DNA from 2 places in the Pseudoalteromonas sp. J2K-J031 genome. Region 1 is predicted to be linked to the other one. Evidence: riboswitches for the same ligand, from Rfam matches in the RefSeq annotation. Region 1 holds a riboswitch; the other holds the start of a gene.
The links. Region 1 has a riboswitch for cyclic di-GMP ahead of AC3KZC_RS16835 (chitin-binding protein). Riboswitches for the same ligand answer to the same signal wherever they lie in the genome.

Region 1 (5,315 bases):
CAATCACCTAGTTCATCTATGCTCATGAGGATTCAGCCATTGGCCACCTACTCGCACCTTGAAAACCATTGGGCACAACCCGGATTTATTGATTCAATGTGATGCACTCAAGGCGTCAATAATCTTTACCTTTAGTTGGTTTGTTCAAGCAACCCAATAAAAAAGGCGAGCTCTAGAGCTTCTTCTTTTAAACGATTAAATCGCCCTGATGCACCACCGTGGCCGGCGTCCATATCGGTTTTAAACAGCAATAAATTATTATCGGTTTTTAACTCACGCAATTTCGCCACCCACTTCATTGGCTCCCAATATTGCACTTGTGAATCATGAAATCCGGTGGTCACTAAAATATTGGGGTAGTTTTGAGCGCGAATATTATCGTACGGCGAATAGCCTAAAATCGTGTTATAGGCATCCAGTTCATTAGGGTTGCCCCACTCATCATACTCGTTGGTTGTCAGTGGAATGCTCTCATCGAGCATGGTGGTGAGTACATCTAAAAAAGGAACCTGACAGCAAATACCTCGATATAACTCGGGCGCCTGATTAACTACTGCGCCCATTAATAAGCCACCCGCACTCGCGCCGGAGGCAAATACTTTGTCAGCATGAGCATAACCTTGTTGCACTAACGACTGGGTGACATCCACAAAATCATTAAAGGTATTTTGTTTATGCGCCAATTTACCTTGCTCATACCAATCACGGCCTAACATTTCAGAACCACGAATATGGGCAATGGCATAGACAAAACCACGGTCGAGTAAACTTAGCGCATTGACCGAAAAGCTGGCGTCAAAGGTAATGCCATAAGCACCATAACCATTTAAGAGCATTGGGTTTTGACTATTTTTGGCAAACATATCTTTGCGATACACCAAAGATACCGGTACTTCAACCCCATCGCGCGCTTTTATAAAAATACGCTCAGCTTGATACAGTGCGCTATTAAAATCGCCCAATACTTTTTGTTGTTTTAGTACATGGCTTTGACCGGTGGCCAAATCAAATTCCAGTAACGAACCGGGTGTCGTTAAACTTGAATAATACAAGCGGGCTTTTTGGCTATTTGGCTCTGGGTTTTCACCCAAACCGGCATAATAACAAGCATCATTAAATTCCAGGGGATACTCGCGCCCGTCGGCACAATAAACCCGAAAATGGATCTGCCCTTTTTCACGTAATGTCACCACTTTGTATTGCTCAAATAGCTCAACACACTCCAGCATCACCTCATCGCGATGGGCAATCAACTCGACCCACTGCGCTTGCTGTTCAATCGTAGCAAGGGTTGCTGTCATTAAACGAAAATTCTTCGCCTGCCAATTGGTCACTATATAAAACGTATCGCCCAGTTTATCTGCATCATATTCATGCCCCTTCACACGAGGGCATAATTGCATAAACTCACCTTGTGCATTATTGGCATCTAAGATCCAAGTATCACTGGTATCGGTCGCTTCTAAGTCGAGCATAATTAAGCTTTCATCACGGCTTTTACCCAAGCCCATAAAAAAGCTGTCATCGTGCTCTTCAAACACTAAAACATCATCAGCTTGCGACGTGCCCAATACATGGCGATACACTTGTGAGCCAAGTAAAGTTTTTAAATCTTTTTTGACATAAAAAACGGTTTTATTATCGTTCGCCCACACCGCTTGGCCTTCGGTATTTTCAAGGACATCATCGAGTAAAGTGTTGGTGGTTAAGTCTTTAAATCGAATGGTATAAATCCGACGGCTGTCGGTATCTTCTGAATAAGAAAGTAGTCTATCGTTAGGGCTAATCGAAAACTCGCCCAAATCATAATATTCATGTTCTTGTGCGAGCGCATTGCTGTCGAGTAACAGTTGTTTATTCAAGCCATGACCGTCGTCTGCACGATAATAGCGGGCAAACTCTTCATCGCCACTAATTTCAGAGCTATACCAATAGGCACCATCTTTTACCGGCACTGTGCTGTCATCTTTAACTATTCGGCCTTTTAACTCTTCAAACAATGCTTGCTCAAGCGCCTGATGAGGCTGCATTTGCGCATCGCAATAGGCATTTTCAGCCTCTAAGTGGGCAATAATCTTAGGGTCTTCTCGAACATCGTCCCGCATCCAGTAATAATTATCACAGCGACTATGCTGGTGATGAGTCATAACATGAGGGTGTTTTACCGCAACAGGGGCACTAAAGGTCGATTTCGCCACTAACTTATTTCCAAAACAAGAATATTAAAGTGGCAGTATTTTACCCAATCTCATAAAAAAAGCCCGAGATAATCGACTGCGGGCTTGGGGGGATAATAACAATCGGCCTCTTACGAGAAAAATTGCCTATTACTCAAGGGAAAGTAATCTGTTAAAAACTTATTCATACAACACTTCTTGCACTAAATGCCATGCGAGTGTCCAATTTTTGCCAACACCGGGCTCATATTGCTCATCCATATGCGCACCTAAACGACAAAACTCAGTATAAGGCCAAGGTTTACAACTATAAATTTGGCCTGTTTTTGGGTGAAAAACCCGATCACCAGCGCGATAGTCACTGCGATATTGCCCAAACACATAATCATATTGTGCTGCTGTTTGCCCTGTAGATGCTTCACGCTGCTGTTTGATATAAAAACGAATTTGAGCATGTGCTATTCCGCTCGCTTCGAGGGCAAAAATATTGTTTTCGCCAAAACTTGGAACAATGCCGAGCAGAGGATAATGACGACCCGCTTGCAGCACTTTAAAATGCTTATTAATGTGCTCACATAACAACTTGGGCCAAATGTGTGCCTCGCCCTCATTGGCTTGTGTAATATCAAACGTAATCGACAGCTCAGGCAACTCACCTTTTACATCAAATAGCTCTAACTTAACCTTATCGCCTTTATGTAGTTGCTGATTATTTTCAATCGAATGGATCACCGACCAATCGCCTGGTAACAACCCAGCTAAAACCTTAACCATGAAAACTGCCCTCTTTGGCAAATAAGGTGAAAACACCATGCCATGCACCATTTAATATGTATAAAAATAAGAATTTGGCAGAAAAGCTAAAGGCGCGTTTGTAATAAAACGAGACACTCAGGCACAACTCAATAAGTTGCGGCAACCCCGCTATCATGATCATAAAATGATGGTAGACCGGAAGCTTTGCGTCCTAACCTTTCGATTAGTTTGCCAAATAGGGGCAAATGATAATCAAACCACCTTAAAAATCAAACAAAAACATGAGTTAAATATTAAAATTCAACCTTAATAACTAGTTTTTAATGATTGGCCTGCCAAACAAAATTGCATACAATAGACCAAAAACAAGCGATGTTGACCATGCCTTACTCTTTAGTATTATTATTCCTGATACCTTTTTTAGGCCACGCATGCCCAATTTTGGCAACCGCGAATGAAGCTATCAATCGCACTGGCTCTCCAAACGCAATGCAGCAGCTCGACCAGTATGGCAACCAGATCTTTAATCCTTTTTTTGATTTAGGCAGCTGGCATGGTTTTTTATTGCCAGAAAAGCCGAGTGATTTTGGTTCATTTACAGGCCCTATGATCATCACTGAAGAATACAGCCTGTTTTTGGCACAAAAATTAGACCAACTCTCGCTCACCAATAAGCATACCGGTACACAATATGATTTTGGCAAAGCTTGTCGTTCACAACAGCAAGTTGCAGGGCAATTAGTGCAAGTTTATCAGTGGCCAGATCTTACTCTAAATTTAACTTTACAGTTTGTTACCCACCGCACCGCGTTAGTGCATGCGACACTTCACAACCTTAGTAACCAACCACTGGCACTTAATTTAACTTGGCAAGGGGAGCTTTTAACTCAATGGCAACCCGATATCGCCATCAAAACACAATTCCCTACTTGGCAACCCAAACTAACCACACACTCAAATGCCATCAGGTTTTCATTTTCAAGCATTCGCTCACCGTGGCAGTTGATGCAAAGTGATGGCGCTTATTATGAAATTAATCGCTCATTGCCAAGCCACACATCACTCAATCAAGCACAGACAAGCTACCAAAGCCAAAGCGACATCACTCTCGCCCCTTTTCAAACTATCGATATTTATACCGAACACAGTTACTTTCATCACCCAAAAGAGCACATCTCATCTGCCAACACCCAACACGTTGCACAACAAATAGCGGCAACAAAACAACGCTGGCAGAGTTATTTAACCCAATTGGAGCACAACTCGCCTGTACCTTTGGCCATTCAACAAAAGGCGCTTGCCACTTTGCTTAGCAATTGGCGCAGCCCTGCTGGTGCTATTTCGTTTGATGTGATCACTCCATCAGTTACAGCACGCTGGTTTAACGGTGCATGGGCGTGGGATTCATGGAAGCATGCGTATGCAATGGCAAAATTTGACCCAGAACTTGCTAAAAATAACATTCGCGCGCTTTTCAACTATCAAATTCAGGCCGATGATAAAGTTCGCCCGCAAGATCACGGCATGGTGATTGACGCTATTTTTTATAACAAAGATCAACAACGCGGTGGCGATGGTGGCAATTGGAACGAACGAAACAGCAAACCACCGCTAGCAAGTTGGGCGGCGTGGCATATTTATCAGCAAGATGGCGACATGCAATTTTTAGCACAAATGTATCCAAAATTATTAGCTTATCATCAATGGTGGTATCGCAACCGCGACCATAACCACAATGGCTTAGTAGAATATGGTGCAACCTTGCACCCCGCACAAACCACACCGAACGGCGAATTATTGTTTACTGTTGAGTATGCTACCCCGCCCAAAGACCTCGATTTAACCACATGCCAATTAAATAACAATCACAGTCAATTGAGCTATCAATGCAGTAGCAATAACCTGTATACACAAGTGCTGCAACATGCTGATTATCAAGCTCTCGATATACCTGTACAACATGGCGCAGGTTGGGAATCCGGTATGGATAATGCCGCACGTTTTGGCTTTATTAACCCAGACCAACTCGCGCGTTACAGCGAAGCTTATTATCAGGGTAACCTTAAAAAGGCCCGCCAAGATTGGCAAGTGCAATTTTTACCAAACCAAGTAAAAGGGCAGTTGGTTGGCTATTCAATCAATCAAGAATCGGTTGAGCTCAATAGCTATTTAGTACAAGAAAAACAACTCTTAGCCAAAATGGCGACTCTATTAAACAACCCCCAGCAAGCCACCCAACTTAATAGTGCTGCCAAACAATTAACACAGCTGATTAATCGCTGCTTTTTTGATGAGCAAAGCGGTTTTTATTACGACCGACAAATTAGCGACAGCCAAAACAATGAAATCTGCACAGGAAAGCTCCTCACCCAAAGAGGCAAA
Region 2 (5,315 bases), on a different replicon from region 1:
TCGGGTTATGTACCCAAGGCGTTTCAAGGTAGCTGCGAAGAGTGGCAAAAATTAGGCGTCATGAATTATGAGATGGAGTCAGCAACCTTGTTTACCATGTGCGCAGCTTTAGGCTTACAAGCAGCGTGTGTTGCGGGGGTATTAGTTAATCGTACTCGTCAAGAAATACCCAATGTTGACCACCATAGTATTGAGAAAAAAAGTGTTAGAGTCGTACTTGAAGCTGCCAAAATACTTTTAGCTAAATAACCTCAGCTCTGAATAAGAGGTTTTTAAGATTAACAACGGGGCTTGGCGCGTCAATAATGGGCATACTGCAGGTTAATCCTGCACTGTGAGCGTTGAAAATAGCAGCCTAAGAGTGATTTTTATCTAGTATTGAGGTTAATAAATCATTAACCTCAATTTTTGTCACTATACTCTTTATTAGTGTGTAGCATTATAAGTAGAGTGAATGAATAAGTGGCATTTACATAGCTTAGTTTGGTTAAGCTTATTAATCGCATTGTTAGCTGCGATGCAAATGCAAGCGAGTTGGGCTGATTATGAAGAGATGCTTTGGTTTGCTATTTATCTCTCATTTTTTGTCGAAATTTGTACTTGCGTTAAAAAACCCCTCTTTCTATTTTCATTTTCTGTCTTTAGCGTCGGTTTAATACTCGATATAGCTGACACGTTTTTTTCTGATGTAAGCCCAATATTTAATCAGCTCGACACCCCCATAAAACATGTGGGTTTAATCATGTTGTTTTATTGCCTCCTCAACATTGCCAAAAGTCGGTCGGGTAAAATTCAGCAGCTACACACTGAAATAGACCAACGTATTAAACTTGAAAAAGAACTGCGATTTTTAGCTTATCATGATGAATTAACAGGTTTATTTAATCGCAGAGCCTTTTTTGAGCACTATGAACAAAAACAATTTAAACATTCTTATTTATATTACTTTGACCTGAACAACTTTAAGAATGCCAATGACAAGTATGGTCATAATATTGGCGATGAATTATTGATTTCATTCGCCAACTCACTTAATACCTTGCACCCAAATGACGCAGCCTATCGGCTTGGCGGCGATGAGTTTGTGTTAATCGCAAAGAAAGAGATTGAAGATATCAATGCCTTTAAGACATTGGTTGATAGACCTTTAGTGAAATATTTGGTGTCTATCAGTGTCGGGTGTCATCACATTCAAGAAGATGACGATCCCGACCATGCATTACACCTAGCAGATCAAAAAATGTATTTAGATAAAGAAGAAAATAGAAATTCGTTTATCGTTAAGCGATTTGATGTTTAATATTTAAATACCAAGCATTAGACAGCTTCTAACCCAACAAGATACAAAGGCACATGAAATTGATAGCTATCAAGTACGGCTTTTGCGACCCCAGTTTGGTTTTCAAACCCTTTGATTTGCGCAAGGTAAACGGCTTTTATTGTTTCAGCGTTAAAAGAGCGACCTGATAAAATCAGCTGACTAATTGCACTTTGTACCGGTGATAAACTTGGGCTGTACGCTGCGTTTTCTGCGTAACGACCGTAAAACTTCTGACCATCGTGACACACAAGCATACAACTTGCGTAATTATGGGTGTAAGGCACATAACTTTGTTCTGCATGCATCACTAATTGCGATACTTTAAAATCTGGGTCAGCTACTTTTAAACTCGCCACTTGGCTATTTAAAAAATATTCGCTGTTGCCTAAGTCGGTCGGACCAAATGAACGAGGTAAAAATTCATTAAATGCAATCAATTCACCACCTAATAAAATGGTGATATTACTCGATTGATGTAGCTCATTGATAAACTGGCGACAGTAGCCACAAGGAGCATCGGTTATGGCTAGAATGCTGATTAATTTTTCACCATTAAGCCATGCGGTATTGAGAGCAGCTTGCTCAGCGTGCACCACCAAACTGAGTGCTTGATGGCTAAACTCTAAATTTGCACCAAAATACAGCGGCGCTACTCCATTATCTTGCTCACCGACTGCAATTGCGCCGACATAAAATTCAGATATAGGAGGTTTAGCAAAACTTGCCGCTATGGGCAGTAACGCTTCAAGTAACTGTAAAAAGGTACAGTGATGCTGCTGTATTAAATATTCGACATTAAACTTGGGTAAAACACCACAGTGTTGCTTAATGATTGAGATGATTTCATCTTGTTGTTCAAGTATTGCCACCGTCAAAGACTGTGAATTGAGTTGGCTCATAAGTTGTTGTCATTTTTTTTATGGCCGCACAGTGTATGTAATTTTTTGACGAAGTTAAACCTCTTATGCTGCTTTTTCTAACCAAATTTTTGCTTGTTTAAAACATTCAAAATTTTCAGCGTCTAGCGCAAACCGTTTGGCATTTTGAATTAACAAATCGTGTAAATAACCATCAAATCCGACAACTCGTGCGAGTTTAAACCCCTTAAGATCTTTTTTAATTGCCAGCATGACATCAATCACTTCAACAGCGGCATAGCGGTGGCGTAATTCGGTAACATCTACAAGCAACTTTCGACTATTTCGCTCGTTAGCAAAATTAATGATGGTGTGGTAGTTGTTGATCACATCGGTTGATGAAGCGCTACCGGTCAATTTAACTAACACTAAATTAAGGGAGGAATCATAACTCATGCTGGTAATAATATCGGACATCTTTGTTCACCTTTTCACTGCTTAATCTGGACATTGGCAAATACAAAGAAATTTCATACTACGATGCTTTGGTAGCTCAGCCATCTTAGGTTTCCCGTTAGACCTGAAGCTTTGCGTGACTACCTTTTCAAGTAGCTTGCCTTTGACTTGCGCGGCTATGATACCTACAAAAGAATTAGAGTCAACACTCTAAGCCATAAAAAGGAATGAGTTAATAAACCCATAACAATCTCATCATTTAATCATTACAGTCGTGTTACATATTATAAATTTAAGTGGTGGATTGAGTATTAAAAAGATGGCAGAAACACGTTTAACACCCTAAATTGTGGGCTTTAAACGTGTCTTGGATAAAGATTAAAACCAGTCATTGAAAGGGTTATTCTGTTGTAGCCTCAGCGCTGACAAAAGTCATCGACACTGAATTGACACAATGGCGGATATTTTTTTCGGTAAGAAACTCACCTTCAAAAACATGCCCTAAATGACCTTGGCAACACGCGCATACAATTTCAACTCTACGGCCATCCGCATCTGGTACTCGCGCGACAGCGCCTTCAATTTCATCATCAAAACTTGGCCAACCACAATGAGATGAAAATTTATGCTCTGAACGATAAAGCGGTGCATTGCATCGCTTGCAGCAGTAATGCCCCGCTGCAAAAAAATCATTATACTGTCCAGTAAAAGGACGCTCAGTGCCTTTATCTTCAATTACATAACGCTCAAACTCATCGAGTGAATTAAATGAACTCATGTTAACTCCACACATTTAAGAGTAACAAACACAACCCCATGTTTATTACTCATTTAAACTAACTATTCAATTAGCCAGTATTGCGCATACCTGCAGCAATACCAGCCATCGTGATCATTAATGCTTGATTGACCTCGCACCCTTCAGGTAACGAGCCAAGCCTTGCGCGGCGAAGTAACTCGACTTGCAACACATTCAACGGATCTGTATACGGGTTTCGTAGCTCAATAGATTGCTGCACCCAAGGTTGAGCAGCTAATAACACACCATTTTGACAATAACCTTTAACGATTTCTACCGCAGACGTTAATTCTGTACGCAGTGTTTCACCCAAAGATTGTAACTCCTTAGGTACTAAGTGCTGGTCATAATGCTCACTTAACCAAGTATCGGCTTTGCAAAAAACCATTTCAAGCATTTCAATACGTGTGCGAAAAAACGGCCATTTTCTGTTCATTTGCTCTAAGACATCACGTCCAAATTGTTTTTCGGCGGCCTGCAATCCGGCCGCTGCGCCTAACCAAGCGGGTAACATTAAACGATTTTGACTCCATGCAAAAATCCATGGGATAGCGCGTAAACTTTCAACTCCCCCATTGGCTTTGCGTTTGGCGGGACGAGAGCCAAGTGGTAGTTGCGCAAGCTCTTGCTCTGGTGTTGCCGCCCTAAAATAAGGCACAAAATCGGTATGCTCTCGCACAATGCCACGATAATGTTCGCACGATACGGCGCTTATCACTGCCATTACTTCTTGCCACTTTGCTTGAGGCTCTGGCGGTGGTAATAAATTATTTTCAAGCACCGCACCGGCGTATAAACTTAAACTTTGTAACGCCACTTGCGGCAAACCAAATTTAAAGCGGATCATTTCCCCTTGCTCAGTCACCCGCAAACCAGACTTTAATGAACCTGGCGGCTGAGAACGAAGCGCTTGGGCTGCTGGTGCACCACCACGACCTACAGTGCCACCACGGCCATGAAATAAAATAAGTTCAATATCTTGTTGCTCACTAAACCGAACCAGTTTATCCATCGCTTCATATTGCGCCCAACCTGCGGCCATCATACCGGCATCTTTTGCAGAGTCTGAATAACCAATCATGACATACTGTTGATTGTTAACATGGTTTTTATACCACTTATCAGCAAATAACGTTTCAATTACGCCAGGCCCTGCGTTTAAGTCATCTAAGGTTTCAAATAAGGGCGCAACAGGCAGCATGTAATTACAACCCGCTTCTTTTAATAATAAGTGCACAGCCAGTACATCAGAGGCCTTGCGTGCCATTGAAATAATGTAAATACCGAACCGTTCGCGAGAGGTTTCGGCAATCACCTTGCACGTATCAAGCACTTCTTGTACGTCGCTACTTGGCCGCCAGTGACGTGGAATAAGCGGTCGCTTAGATTGTAATTCGGATAATAAGAAGGTTTGTTTTTGTTGCTCGGTCCAGGTGTTGTAATCACCAAGCGCTAAATATTCTGTCAGTTCATTAAACACTTGGCTATGTCTATCTGAATCTTGACGAATATCAAGCTTTGTTAGATACAAACCAAAACAGTGAACTCGACGCAACACATCAAGCAATAAACCATCAGCAATCACACCCATTTTTGAATTATGTAACGAGCGATAACATGCCTCAAGAGGGTTTTTTAATTGGTCAATACTGGTAATAATATCTTTAGCATCACTACTATGGCCTTTAATTTTTGCAGTTAAGTGATGTTCGGTTTCTCTTAATTGATCGCGTAATTGACTAATCACATAGCGATAAGGTTCATGGGCATGGCCTGTCAATTCACTCAGCTCACTATCGCACTGATTCATTGAAAGCTCGGCACTGAGTTTATCAATGTCACGCAAATACAAGTTTATTGCCATCCAACGGCCTAAATCGAG

Region 2: another riboswitch for cyclic di-GMP. It lies ahead of AC3KZC_RS18185 (hypothetical protein); the one in region 1 lies ahead of AC3KZC_RS16835 (chitin-binding protein).

What each region holds. Positions count from the first base shown of each region.
Region 1 is NZ_CM200279.1:3,689,012-3,694,326, forward strand. Features, by position in the region: gene AC3KZC_RS16830 (S9 family peptidase) at 132-2,198, opposite strand; gene AC3KZC_RS16835 (chitin-binding protein) at 2,358-2,951, opposite strand; cyclic di-GMP riboswitch class I at 3,089-3,176, opposite strand; gene ygjK (alpha-glucosidase) at 3,279-5,315, shown strand, end outside.
Region 2 is NZ_CM200280.1:203,381-208,695, forward strand. Features, by position in the region: gene udp (uridine phosphorylase) at 1-249, shown strand, start outside; gene AC3KZC_RS18175 (GGDEF domain-containing protein) at 455-1,300, shown strand; gene cdd (cytidine deaminase) at 1,318-2,220, opposite strand; gene AC3KZC_RS18185 (hypothetical protein) at 2,284-2,655, opposite strand; cyclic di-GMP riboswitch class I at 2,723-2,806, opposite strand; partial or broken gene AC3KZC_RS18190 (methionine-R-sulfoxide reductase) at 3,041-3,412, opposite strand; gene ppc (phosphoenolpyruvate carboxylase) at 3,483-5,315, opposite strand, start outside.